DNA from 3 places in the Pseudomonas arabinosi genome. Region 2 is predicted to be linked to each of the others. Evidence: predicted binding sites of a transcription regulator. Region 2 holds the regulator's gene; each other region holds the start of a gene.

Region 1 (4,045 bases), 2.0 Mb from region 2:
ATGTCCTGGGCCTTGATGCGCTTGCCCAGGTTGAAAATCGAGGTGGACTTCTTGCGTACCTTGCCGGGGGTGATGCCCTGCTTGCGCAATTGGGCCTTGATCAACGCCGGGTTCTGACCGCTCAATTCGCCCGTCATTCTGGTGCCTTTGCGGTCTGTGCCTTCCCAGGCATAGACGCTGATTTTTGCTGCTTTGACCGCCATATTCAGTCCTTGGTGACCCGGTTGATTTCTTCAAGGCTGGTGATGCCTTGCATGGCCTTGAGCAGGCCTGACGTGCGCAGGTCGTTGAAGCCGTCTTTACGCATCTGACTGTCGATTTCCAGTGAATTGCCTTCGGCCATGATCAGCCGTTGCAGGTCCTGTGTGTTCTTCACCACTTCATAAATCCCGACTCGCCCTTTGTAACCGCCGTTGCAGTAATCGCAACCGACCGGTTCAAAGATCGTGAACGAGCCGATGCGTTCCTCGGGGAAGCCTTCCTTGAGCAGCGCTTCCCGGGGGATCTCGATGGGTTTCTTGCAATGGCTGCACAGCTTGCGTGCCAGGCGCTGGGCAATGATCAGGCTGATCGAAGTGGCAATGTTGAAACCCGGAATGCCCATGTTATGCAGGCGAGTCAGGGTTTCGGCGGCGCTGTTGGTGTGCAGGGTCGACAGCACCAGGTGTCCGGTCTGGGCGGCTTTGATGGCGATTTCGGCGGTTTCGAGGTCGCGGATCTCGCCGACCATGATCACGTCCGGGTCTTGACGCAGAAACGAGCGCAGCGCCTGGGCGAAGTCCATTCCCTGTTTGGGATTGACGTTGACCTGGTTGATGCCTTCCATGTTGATCTCTACCGGGTCTTCGGCGGTGGAGATGTTGATGTCCACGGTGTTGAGAATGTTCAGCCCGGTGTAGAGCGATACGGTCTTGCCCGAGCCGGTGGGCCCGGTCACCAGAATCATCCCCTGTGGCTGCTTGAGGGCGGCCATGTACAGGTCTTTCTGGTCGGGCTCATAGCCGAGGGCGTCGATGCCCATTTGAGCGCTGGACGGGTCGAGGATCCGGATCACCACTTTCTCGCCCCACAGGGTCGGCAGGGTATTGACCCGAAAGTCGATGGATTTGCTCTTGGACAGGCGCATTTTGATCCGCCCGTCCTGGGGGCGGCGCCGTTCGGAGATGTCGAGACTGGCCATGACTTTCAGTCGCGCGGCAATGCGATTGGCCAGGTGAATCGGTGGCTTGGCGACTTCACGCAAAATACCGTCGGTGCGCATCCGCACTCGGTAGGTCTTTTCGTAGGGCTCGAAATGCAGGTCGGAAGAGCCGCTTTTGATCGCGTCCAGCAACATCTTGTGAACGAAGCGCACCACGGGCGCGTCCTCGGCATCCTGGCCGGCGATGGCGTCTTGCTTGTCATCGATCGACTCGATGTCCACGCCATCGAGGTCGACGTCGGCCATGTCTTCGAGGCCAGTGCCTTGGGTATCGAAAAATTTTTCGATGGCGTCGCTGAGCTTGTCGTCCTCCACCAGGATGGCTTCGGTAGTCAGCCCGGTACTGAACTGGATGTCATTGATGGCCTGATGATTGGTCGGGTCGGAAACGCCCACGAACAACTTGTTGCCGCGCCGCCAGAGGGGCAGGGCGTGGTGCTGGCGAATCAACTTCTCGCTGACCAGACCCTTGGGTTGGGTTTCCTTGTCCAGACAGTTGAGGTCGAGCAAGGCCATGCCGAAGTGTTCCGAAGCGATCTCGGCGACCTGGCGACTCTTCACCAGTTTGTTCTGCACCAGATAACTGACCAGGGAGATTTTGTTGCGTTGGGCTTGCTGAAACGCCTGTTGCGCGCTTTTGTCAGTGAGCAGCTCGGCCAGGACCAATTGCTTGGCCAGACCGCTAAGGGCGATGTCATTCATTGGGATACCGGACGCAGACAGTTCATGACTTATAGCCTAGTCAAGCGGTGGAACCAAACCAGCGGCGTTCAGGTGACAAAAAGTGTCAGATAGTGCGGATTCTGGGGGTAGGAAAGGGCGATGCACTCGCCTCAGGTCCCCGCCAACAGGGAGCGCGGCGCTTGGCATGGGCTGTGCTGCGCCTAGCTCAGATCATGAGATTTCGACTCATGCATGGAGCTTGTCTATGAAGACTCAAAAAGGTTTTACCCTGATCGAGCTGCTGATCGTGGTGGCGATCATCGGGATTCTGGCGACGTTTGCGTTGCCGCAGTACTCCAAGTATCAGGCCCGGGCCAAGGTAACTGCCGGGCTTGCAGAGATTACGGCGTTGAAGGTTCCGTTTGAGGACCTTATGAATCAAGGGACCAATCCGGATCTGGCAACCGTCGGCGGAACCCTCACGACCTCCAACTGCACAACCACAGTCGCTGGGGTCGCGACTGATGGTACCGGTACGATCGGATGCACGATTCTCAACGCGCCGGGACCGGTTCTGAGTAAAACAATCACGCTGACGCGTGCGCTGACTGGCTGGACGTGTGCCACCACCGTTGCTCAGGAATACTCGCCTAAAGGCTGCACAGGCGTCTGATCCTTACGCGCTGATGAATACCCCGCCTCTTCCGATGCGGGGTATTTTTTTGTTCGCCGTTCGGGGCAAATTGAAGTAATTGAGAAAACTTCCAACAATTCATGGCCTTAGGCCTGCGGCAAAACCCGCAACTTGCATGTCGATAATTTCCAAGTCATGCAATTTGCATGATTCCGAAAATCAGGTGTTTTTGTAAGTTGTTGATTTATATGTATTTGTTGACTGTTTCAAAGTTGGCACAGCGTTCGCACTATCTCCAGTAACCCTGCTGACAAGACACGCAGCAGACTTTATGAAAAACAGGAGTTACTCGTATGAAGAAGTTCGCTATCGCTGCCGCTACTGCTACCGCGCTGACCCTGACCATGGCCAACGCTGCATTTGCACAGACCACTCAAACCACCCAGGCTCCGATGACTCTGGCGGCGGGTGAAGTGACCAAGGCCAAGGAAGCTACTTCCGACACCTGGATCACCACCAAAGTCAAAAGTGACCTGGTGACTGAAAAAGGCATTCCTGGTACCGATATCAAAGTTGAAACCAACAAAGGCGTCGTGTCCCTGTCGTCCACCGTTGCGGTGACTGAAGCTCAGAAAGCCACCGCCGTGGCGATCACCAAGAAAATCAAAGGCGTCCAGGCGGTCTCCGCTGACGGCCTGAAAGCCGAGTAAGACAAGACTTCTCGCCTGGACTGGGAGAAGGCGCGACAGGCGGGCCGAGCAATACGTCTGCCGCCTCAGGAGAGTTCATGCGAAAGGCCATAAGGATGTGGCCATTACAGGCCCCGGCATTCGTGTCAGGGCCTGTTCTATTTGTGAGCGACGCAAAACCAAATGTGGGGTCTACGTAAGATTGTGGTGGACTCAGTTACCGCGCTTGCTGGTGATCTGCTTCAAACGATTACCTTCAAAACGCAGGTACTGATACATCCCGCCGTTGGGTCCGTAGGTCCATTCCTCGACTTGAAACTCTTCCCGTCGGTTAGCGCTGCGCTTGTAGCCCAACAGATCACGGCTGACCGGTTCACCGCATTTCTGCAGCACTTCGCTGGACCTGTCCCCGACACTGACCAATTGACTGCCACAGCGCAGGGTGTCGGCTGCCGAGGCCTGACTGGCGGCCATCGCCAGAGCCAGGCTCATCAGCCATTTCGCGCCCATCACTCGGCGTCCAGGTGCAGCGGCGTAACCACCCGACCGTCACTTTCCGCTTCACCGAGGCTAGCGTCGATGAAGTACACGCGGTCATCGGCCAACTGACCCTTGTCGACCAGATAGTCCTTGATGCTGCTGGCGCGTTCCTGACCCAACTCACGCAACAGCACGTCGCTGGAACTCCAGAACTTGATCACGCCTTCGCGCATTTTTACCGTGCGTTCTTCCTTGCCCAGGTCCTTCCATTCGGCGGGCGGCTGGGTTTTCAGGCGCGTGCGGTAGATCCCTTCCAGCAGTGGACCTTTTTCGTTATCAGGTACTTCCAGCAATGAAGCCTTGGCCGGCACCTTGTCA
Region 2 (4,045 bases):
CGATCGACTATTACGCGATCAACGCCCACAGCGTGCAATACCTGTCGGACGGCAAACTGCAATACGAAATGACGTCCGACAAGGTTGAACACCTGAAAGCCACCGAAGTGACGCTGTTGACCAATCCAGACCTGAACATGTTCCGCGGCACCGAGTTTCCGTGGCATGTCCAGAGCGAGCACGGCGAAGTGAATCCCGACGGCACTCAGGTCGAGCTGATTGACTCGGTGCGCATCACGCGCTTCGACGAGAAAAACCGCAAGACACTGATTACCACCACCCGCATGACAGTGTTCCCGCAGCAGCAATATGCGCAGACCGAGCAACCCGTTAGAATCGACGGCGCTGGTGGTGTGTCGACTGGCAAGGGAATGAAAGCGTATTTGAAAGAAAGCAGGATACACCTGCTATCGAACGTAAGAGGACAGTATGAGGCTCGTTAAAACCCTCCCTATTTTGCTCGGTCTGAGCGCAGCACTGGGAAGCGTGAGCGCCTGGGCTCTGCCGAACGATCAAGAGCAGCCTATCCGCATCCAGGCCGACGATGCCCAACTGGACGACAAGAATGGTGTTGCCACCTATAAAGGTGACGTGATCATTACCCAGGGCTCGATGATTGTTAAAGGCAATACTGTAACCATCACCCGCACCCCGGCCGGCGACATCGACGTGGTGACTTCGGTGGGCAATCTGGCCTACTTCGAGCAGATGCAGACGGCTGGCGACACCAAGCCTGTTCAAGGCTACGGAGTGACCATCCAGTACCACGCCTCGCAAAACCGCGTCGTATTGATCGATCGCGCCAAAGTCATCGACAAGGACAACAACGTCACCCAAGGCGAGAAAATCGTCTACGACACGGTCAAAAAGCTTGCGAGCGCCGGTCGCGCGACGGGCAACAAGGTCACCGAGTCGCGTCCGCGCATCGACATGGTGATCCAGCCCAAGCCGAAAACCGACGAGAAAAAGGCCCAGTAATGGCAACTCTGAAAGCTCAGCATCTGGCCAAGAGCTACAAGAGCCGCCAGGTTGTGCGCGACGTCAGCCTGTCGATCGACAGCGGTCAGATCGTCGGCCTGCTAGGTCCCAACGGCGCCGGCAAGACCACCTGCTTTTACATGATTGTCGGCCTGGTACAGGCCGATCAGGGCCGCGTACTGATTGACGACCTGGATGTCAGCCACCAGCCCATGCACGGGCGTGCGAAGGCCGGTATCGGCTATCTTCCGCAAGAAGCATCGATCTTCCGCAAACTCTCGGTAGCTGACAACATCATGGCGATCCTCGAGACCCGCAAGGAACTCGACAAGGCCGGTCGTCGCCAAGAGCTGGAAAGCCTGCTGCAGGAATTCCACATCAGCCACATCCGCGACAACCTCGGCATGAGCCTGTCCGGTGGTGAACGCCGTCGTGTGGAAATCGCCCGGGCACTGGCTACCAACCCGAAATTCATCCTGCTCGACGAACCGTTCGCCGGCGTGGACCCGATTTCGGTGGGCGACATCAAACAGATCATCTATCACCTCAAGGCCAAGGGCATTGGCGTGCTGATCACTGACCACAACGTCCGTGAAACCCTGGATATCTGCGAAACCGCCTACATCGTCAACGATGGCCAGCTGATCGCCGAAGGTGACTCTGCCACCATCCTGGCCAACGACCTGGTCAAGGAAGTGTATCTGGGCCATGAGTTCCGCCTGTAAGCACTGAGGTGTCTGGCTGGTTGCCCGGGCGCTTGTCTCGATAAAAAATCAACATTTTTTTATTGTTACAGCGCTCTAGGCAAACGCTGCAGTTTCGGGCATATAATTTGCTTATGTTTGGCGCTTCGGCGCCCTGTAGTGGATGGCGCATGTGCGCCGGCGAATAAGGTGTTAAGCCCCTGCCATGAAACCATCGCTAGTCTTGAGAATGGGCCAGCAGCTGACGATGACACCGCAGCTGCAACAGGCCATCCGCCTGCTCCAATTGTCGACCCTGGACCTGCAACAGGAAATCCAGGAGGCCCTGGAGTCCAATCCGATGCTCGAACGCCAGGAAGAAGGCGACGACTTCGATAACGCCGACCCCTTGGCCGACAAAGCCGAACAGCAACCCAACGCTGACATTCAGGAACCCTCCTACCAGGAAACCGCCCCGACGGTTGATAACCTCGAGGAAGGCGACTGGAACGAGCGCATCCCCAACGAACTGCCCGTCGATACCGCGTGGGAAGACGTCTACCAGACCAGCGCCAGCAGCCTGCCGAGCAACGATGACGACGAGTGGGACTTCACCACCCGGACATCGGCCGGCGAAAGCCTGCAAAGCCACCTGCTGTGGCAACTGAACCTGGCCCCGATGTCCGACACTGATCGCCTGATCGCCGTGACCCTGATCGACTGCATCAACAATCAGGGCTACCTGGACGAAACCCTTGAGGAGATTCTCGAAGCCTTCGACCCGGAACTGGACATCGAACTGGACGAAATCGAAGCCGTCCTGCACCGCATCCAGCAATTCGAACCCGCTGGCATCGGCGCCCGCAACCTGGGCGAATGCCTGCTGCTGCAATTGCGCCAGTTGCCCGCCAAGACGCCTTGGCTGGTCGAGGCCAAACGCCTGGTCACCGATTACATCGACCTGCTTGGCAGCCGCGACTACAGCCAGCTGATGCGTCGCATGAAGCTCAAGGAAGATGAACTGCGCCAGGTGATTGAACTGGTGCAGAGCCTCAACCCGCGCCCAGGCTCGCAAATCGAGTCCGGCGAAGCCGAATACGTCGTTCCCGACGTGATCGTACGCAAGGACAACGAACGCTGGCTGGTGGAGCTGAACCAGGAATCCGTGCCGCGACTGCGGGTCAACGCTCAATACGCCGGTTTCGTGCGCCGCGCCGACACCAGCGCCGACAACACCTTCATGCGCAATCAGTTGCAAGAGGCCCGCTGGTTCATCAAGAGCCTGCAAAGCCGCAACGAAACCCTGATGAAAGTAGCCACCCAGATCGTCGAACATCAGCGCGGCTTTCTTGAATACGGCGACGAAGCCATGAAACCGCTGGTCCTGCATGACATCGCCGAAGCGGTGGGCATGCACGAATCGACGATTTCACGGGTAACCACGCAGAAATTCATGCATACCCCACGGGGCATATATGAACTGAAATACTTTTTCTCCAGCCACGTCAGCACCTCCGAGGGCGGTGAATGCTCGTCCACGGCGATCCGCGCGATCATCAAAAAACTGGTTGCCGCGGAAAATCAGAAAAAGCCGTTGAGTGACAGCAAGATCGCTGGTTTACTGGAGGCACAAGGCATTCAGGTGGCTCGCCGCACCGTCGCCAAGTACCGCGAATCCCTCGGGATCGCGCCTTCGAGCGAACGCAAGCGGTTGATGTAGAGCCACGCCACAGCGTTCCAGTGGCAGGCATTTCTGCCTGCCGCTTTATGCACTGGCAACGAAGGAGAAGCTGTATGCAAGTCAACATCAGTGGACACCAACTGGAAGTGACCGAACCTCTTCGCACCTACATCGGCGAAAAACTCGAACGATTAGAGAGGCATTTCGACAAGATCACCAATGTGCAAGTCACGATGACGGTCGAAAAGCTCAAGCAGAAAATCGAAGCCACGCTGCATATTCCCGGCAATGAAGTGGTCGCAAACGCGGAGCATACCGATATGTACGCGGCGATCGACGCACTGACCGACAAGCTGGATAAACAACTCAAAAAGCATAAGGAAAAGACCCAAAGCCTCCTCCAGGGCGCGACCGGTCGTTAACACTCCCAACCCATGATCCGACTTGAAAGCATCCTGACCCCCGGCCGTTCCCTCGTGAACGTGCCGGGCGGCAGTAAAAAGAAAGCCCTCGAGCAAATTGCCAACCTTATCCACAAAGAAGTGCCGGATCTGGAGATGCAAGATGTCTTCGAGGCTTTGATTGCCCGTGAAAAACTCGGTTCAACCGGTTTTGGCAACGGCATCGCCATTCCCCACTGCCGCCTGAAGGGCTGCGCCTCGCCCATCAGCGCCCTGATGCACCTTGATGCACCCATTGATTT
Region 3 (4,045 bases), 620 kb from region 2:
CTGGTAGGGCAGAATCGCCTTGAGCTGTTGTTGTTCCGTCTCGACGGCCAGCAGCTGTATGGGATCAACGTGTTCAAGGTTCGGGAGGTGCTGCAATGCCCCAAACTGACGCTGATGCCAAAATCCAGTCCTGTCGTGTGCGGTGTGGCAAGTATTCGGGGGGCGACCATTCCGATTCTAGATCTGGCCATGGCGACCGGGTCCGGTGCGCTGAAAGATCAAAGCAATCCCTTCGTGATCATCACGGAGTACAACACCAAGACCCAGGGTTTCCTGGTGCGGTCGGTGGAACGCATCGTCAACATGAACTGGGAGGAGATTCATCCGCCACCCAAGGGCACGGGACGCGATCATTACCTGACGGCTGTGACTCGGGTCGACAATCAGTTAGTCGAAATCATCGACGTCGAGAAAGTGCTGGCAGAAGTGGCGCCGACACCGGAAGCGATTTCCGTTGGCGTGGTGGATGTCGAAACCCAGCACAAGGCGCTCTCTTTGCGAGTACTGACGGTCGATGACTCGTCGGTGGCGCGCAAGCAGGTGACTCGTTGCCTGCAGACGGTCGGTGTCGAAGTGGTGGCGTTGAACGACGGTCGGCAAGCGCTGGATTACCTGCGCAAGCTGGTCGACGAGGGCAAGAAGCCGGAAGAAGAGTTCCTGATGATGATTTCCGACATCGAGATGCCGGAGATGGACGGGTACACCCTGACGGCCGAGATCCGCAACGACCCTCGCATGCAAAAGCTTCACATCATCCTGCATACTTCGTTGTCGGGTGTATTCAATCAGGCGATGGTCAAGAAAGTCGGTGCCGATGACTTCCTTGCCAAATTCCGTCCTGATGACCTGGCATCCCGGGTAGTCAACCGGATCAAAGCAGCAGACATCAGCTAGGGGCCTTTTGCCCCTGGCGGTTAATACGATTTAAGAGGCGGCATCTTTGTCTACGGGTAATTTGGATTTCGAACAGTTCCGGGTCTTCCTGGAAAAAGCCTGTGGCATTTTGCTCGGTGAAAACAAGCAGTACCTGGTCTCGAGCCGTCTCAACAAACTGATGGAACAGCAAGGCATCAAGTCCCTGGGTGAGCTGGTCCAGCGCATCCAGACCCAGCCGCGCAGCGGTTTGCGCGAGATGGTGGTGGATGCCATGACCACCAACGAAACCCTGTGGTTTCGTGACACCTATCCGTTTGAAGTGTTGAAGAACAAGGTGCTGCCGGCAGCGATCAAGGCGGCCCCTGGCCAGCGTCTGCGGATCTGGTCGGCGGCCTGTTCATCGGGTCAGGAACCGTATTCGCTGTCGATGTCGATCGATGAGTTCGAGCGCGTGAACATGGGCCAGTTGAAGATGGGCGTGCAGATCGTTGCCACCGACCTGTCCGGGACCATGCTGACCAACTGCAAGACCGGCGAGTACGACAGCCTGGCCATCGGCCGTGGCCTGTCGCCCGAGCGCCTTCAACGTTACTTCGACCCGAAAGGGCCGGGGCGCTGGGCAATCAAGGCACCGATCAAGAGCCGGGTGGAGTTTCGCTCGTTCAACCTGCTGGACAGCTACGCGGCGCTGGGCAAGTTCGACATCGTGTTCTGCCGCAACGTGTTGATCTACTTCTCCGCCGAGGTGAAGAAGGACATTCTGTTGCGCATTCACAGCACGTTGAAGCCAGGCGGTTATCTGTTCCTCGGTGCTTCCGAGGCGCTGAACGGTTTGCCGGATCATTACCAGATGGTCCAGTGCAGCCCGGGGATCATTTACCAGGCGAAGTGATTCGTTGGCGTCATCAAAAAACGGGAGTCCTCAGGGGGGCTCCCGTTTTTTTTGCCTGCTTAATTCTCAATCCCACCACCTATCCCCTGTGGGAGCGAGCTTGCTCGCGATCGCGTCGTGTCAGTCAACATCTTCGTCGTCTGACACTCCGCCATCGCGAGCAAGCTCGCTCCCACAGGGTCAGGTGGTGTTCTCCAGACCGTGATAAGCGGCAGAAAAGCGGCAGGCGGCGGAAATCGGTTGCCGCTTTTCTGGCATTGCCACGTTGCCACTGCCCGCAAAGCCCCGGTTTCCGGGCTTTTTCGATTTGGCACGCCGCTTGCTATGTCCATGTTACGAAAAATCAGGTCACCCGAAGGTTTCCGACATGAGCATCAGCTTCGATAAAGCGCTCGGTATCCACGAACAAGCCCTGGGCTTCCGCGCCCAGCGTGCCGAAGTCCTGGCCAACAACATCGCCAACGCCGACACCCCGAACTACAAGGCTCGGGATCTGGACTTCTCGAAAGTGCTCGCCGCACAGAACGAGAAGACCAAGAGCGGATCTTTCGCCTTGAACATGACCAACAGCCGTCATATCGAAGCCGAAGGCCTGGGCAATGGCGACGAGTCGCTGCTGTATCGCACGCCGATGCAACCGTCGATCGACCAGAACACCGTGGACGCTCAGCTTGAACAATCAGCGTACGCGGAAAACGCGGTCAACTTCCAGGCCAGCTTCACCCTGCTCAACAGCAAATTCAAAGGGCTGGTGTCAGCCCTTCGTGGAGAGTAAGTCATGTCTCTAGCCAGTGTTTTCAACATTGCCGGTAGCGGCATGAGTGCCCAGACCACTCGCTTGAACACCGTCGCCAGTAACATCGCCAACGCCGAGACCGTCTCGTCGAGCATCGACCAGACCTACCGTGCGCGGCACCCGGTGTTCGCCACCATGTTCCAGGGCGGCCAGAGCGGCGGCAGCGAATCGCTGTTCCAGAACCAGGATGCGGCCGGTCAAGGCGTGCAAGTGCTGGGCGTGGTCGAAGACCAGAGCAACCTTGACGCGCGCTACGAGCCGAACCATCCGGCGGCCGACGCCAAGGGCTACGTCTACTACCCCAACGTCAACGTGGTGGAAGAAATGGCTGACATGATTTCCGCGAGCCGTTCGTTCCAGACCAACGCCGAAATGATGAACACCGCCAAAACCATGATGCAAAAGGTCCTGACCCTCGGTCAGTGATAAGGGGCGACTCAGATGAGTGTTACCGATACCACCAGTGGTTTGAGCCTCAAGGACATCCTGGCCAACTCCTCGATCAAGACCAACACCAGTGCCGACGGCCTGGCGTCGGCGACGAATAGCGCCACCGGCAAAAAGGCCCTGGGCAAGGACGCGTTCCTCCAGTTGCTGGTAACGCAGCTGAAAAACCAGAATCCGCTGGAACCGCAGGACAACGGCGAGTTCGTCGCCCAGTTGGCCCAGTTCAGTAGCCTGGAAGGCATCACCACGCTCAACGACACCGTCAGTGGCCTGGCGAGCAATTACAACTCGTCCCAGGCGTTGCAGGCGTCGTCGCTGGTCGGGCGTTCGGTTATTGCACCGGCCGACAAGGCTGTGGTCGATACCTCCAAGAGTTTCACCGGCACCATGGCCGTACCGGCGTCGGTAGACCCGGTCAAGATCAAGATCACCGATGCCGATGGCAAGGTTGTCCGCTCCATCGACCTGGGCAGCCAGAAAGCCGGTACTTCCAGTTTTATCTGGGACGGCAAAAACGACGCAGGCGAAGTGGCCAAGGCGGGTACCTATACGTTCGGCGCTACGGCGACTTACGACGGCAAGGCGACTTCGCTGGTGACGTACCTGCCGGCCACCGTCAACAGCGTGACCATCAGCCAGACCGGCGGTGAGTTGATGCTCAACCTGGCCGGGGCGGGCAGCATCGCCCTGTCCAAAGTACAAACTATTGGTATGTAGAGCCGACTAACACGGCACAAAGGAGTGGAATATGTCTTTCAATATCGGCCTTAGCGGTCTCTATGCAGCCAACAAACAACTGGACGTGACCGGCAACAACATCGCCAACGTCGCGACCACCGGTTTCAAATCGTCCCGTGCGGAATTCGAAGACGTTTACTCGGCTACCAAGCTGGGTTCCGGCAGCAAAACCATCGGTAACGGCGTGCGCCTGGCCAACGTTTCCCAGCAGTTCACCCAGGGCGACGTCAACAACACCGGCAACGTGCTGGACATGGGCATCAACGGTTCCGGCTTCTTCGTGCTGAGCGAGAACG

The links. The regulator sigma-54, encoded in region 2, starts transcription at its own class of promoters, with help from an activator protein. The targets are predictions, from matches to a motif close to ANTGGCATNNANNTTGCTNT.
Region 1: the regulator sigma-54 is predicted to act here: its motif matches at 2,064-2,083, upstream of ACMXYJ_RS05980 (pilin).
Region 3: the regulator sigma-54 is predicted to act here: its motif matches at 2,075-2,094, upstream of flgB (flagellar basal body rod protein FlgB).

Annotation. Positions count from the first base shown of each region.
Region 1 covers NZ_CP180480.1:1,298,874-1,302,918, forward strand. Annotated here, with positions in the region: gene ACMXYJ_RS05970 (type II secretion system F family protein) at 1-203, opposite strand, end outside; gene pilB (type IV-A pilus assembly ATPase PilB) at 206-1,903, opposite strand; gene ACMXYJ_RS05980 (pilin) at 2,130-2,537, shown strand; gene ACMXYJ_RS05985 (BON domain-containing protein) at 2,852-3,208, shown strand; gene ACMXYJ_RS05990 (DUF2845 domain-containing protein) at 3,401-3,697, opposite strand; gene ACMXYJ_RS05995 (DUF748 domain-containing protein) at 3,697-4,045, opposite strand, start outside.
Region 2 covers NZ_CP180480.1:6,263,670-6,267,714, forward strand. Annotated here, with positions in the region: gene lptC (LPS export ABC transporter periplasmic protein LptC) at 1-443, shown strand, start outside; gene lptA (lipopolysaccharide transport periplasmic protein LptA) at 430-978, shown strand; gene lptB (LPS export ABC transporter ATP-binding protein) at 978-1,703, shown strand; gene ACMXYJ_RS29155 (RNA polymerase factor sigma-54) at 1,888-3,381, shown strand; gene hpf (ribosome hibernation-promoting factor, HPF/YfiA family) at 3,456-3,764, shown strand; gene ptsN (PTS IIA-like nitrogen regulatory protein PtsN) at 3,777-4,045, shown strand, end outside.
Region 3 covers NZ_CP180480.1:5,639,877-5,643,921, reverse strand. Annotated here, with positions in the region: gene ACMXYJ_RS26240 (chemotaxis protein CheV) at 1-894, shown strand, start outside; gene cheR (protein-glutamate O-methyltransferase CheR) at 941-1,768, shown strand; gene flgB (flagellar basal body rod protein FlgB) at 2,136-2,543, shown strand; gene flgC (flagellar basal body rod protein FlgC) at 2,547-2,990, shown strand; gene flgD (flagellar hook assembly protein FlgD) at 3,006-3,728, shown strand; gene flgE (flagellar hook protein FlgE) at 3,760-4,045, shown strand, end outside.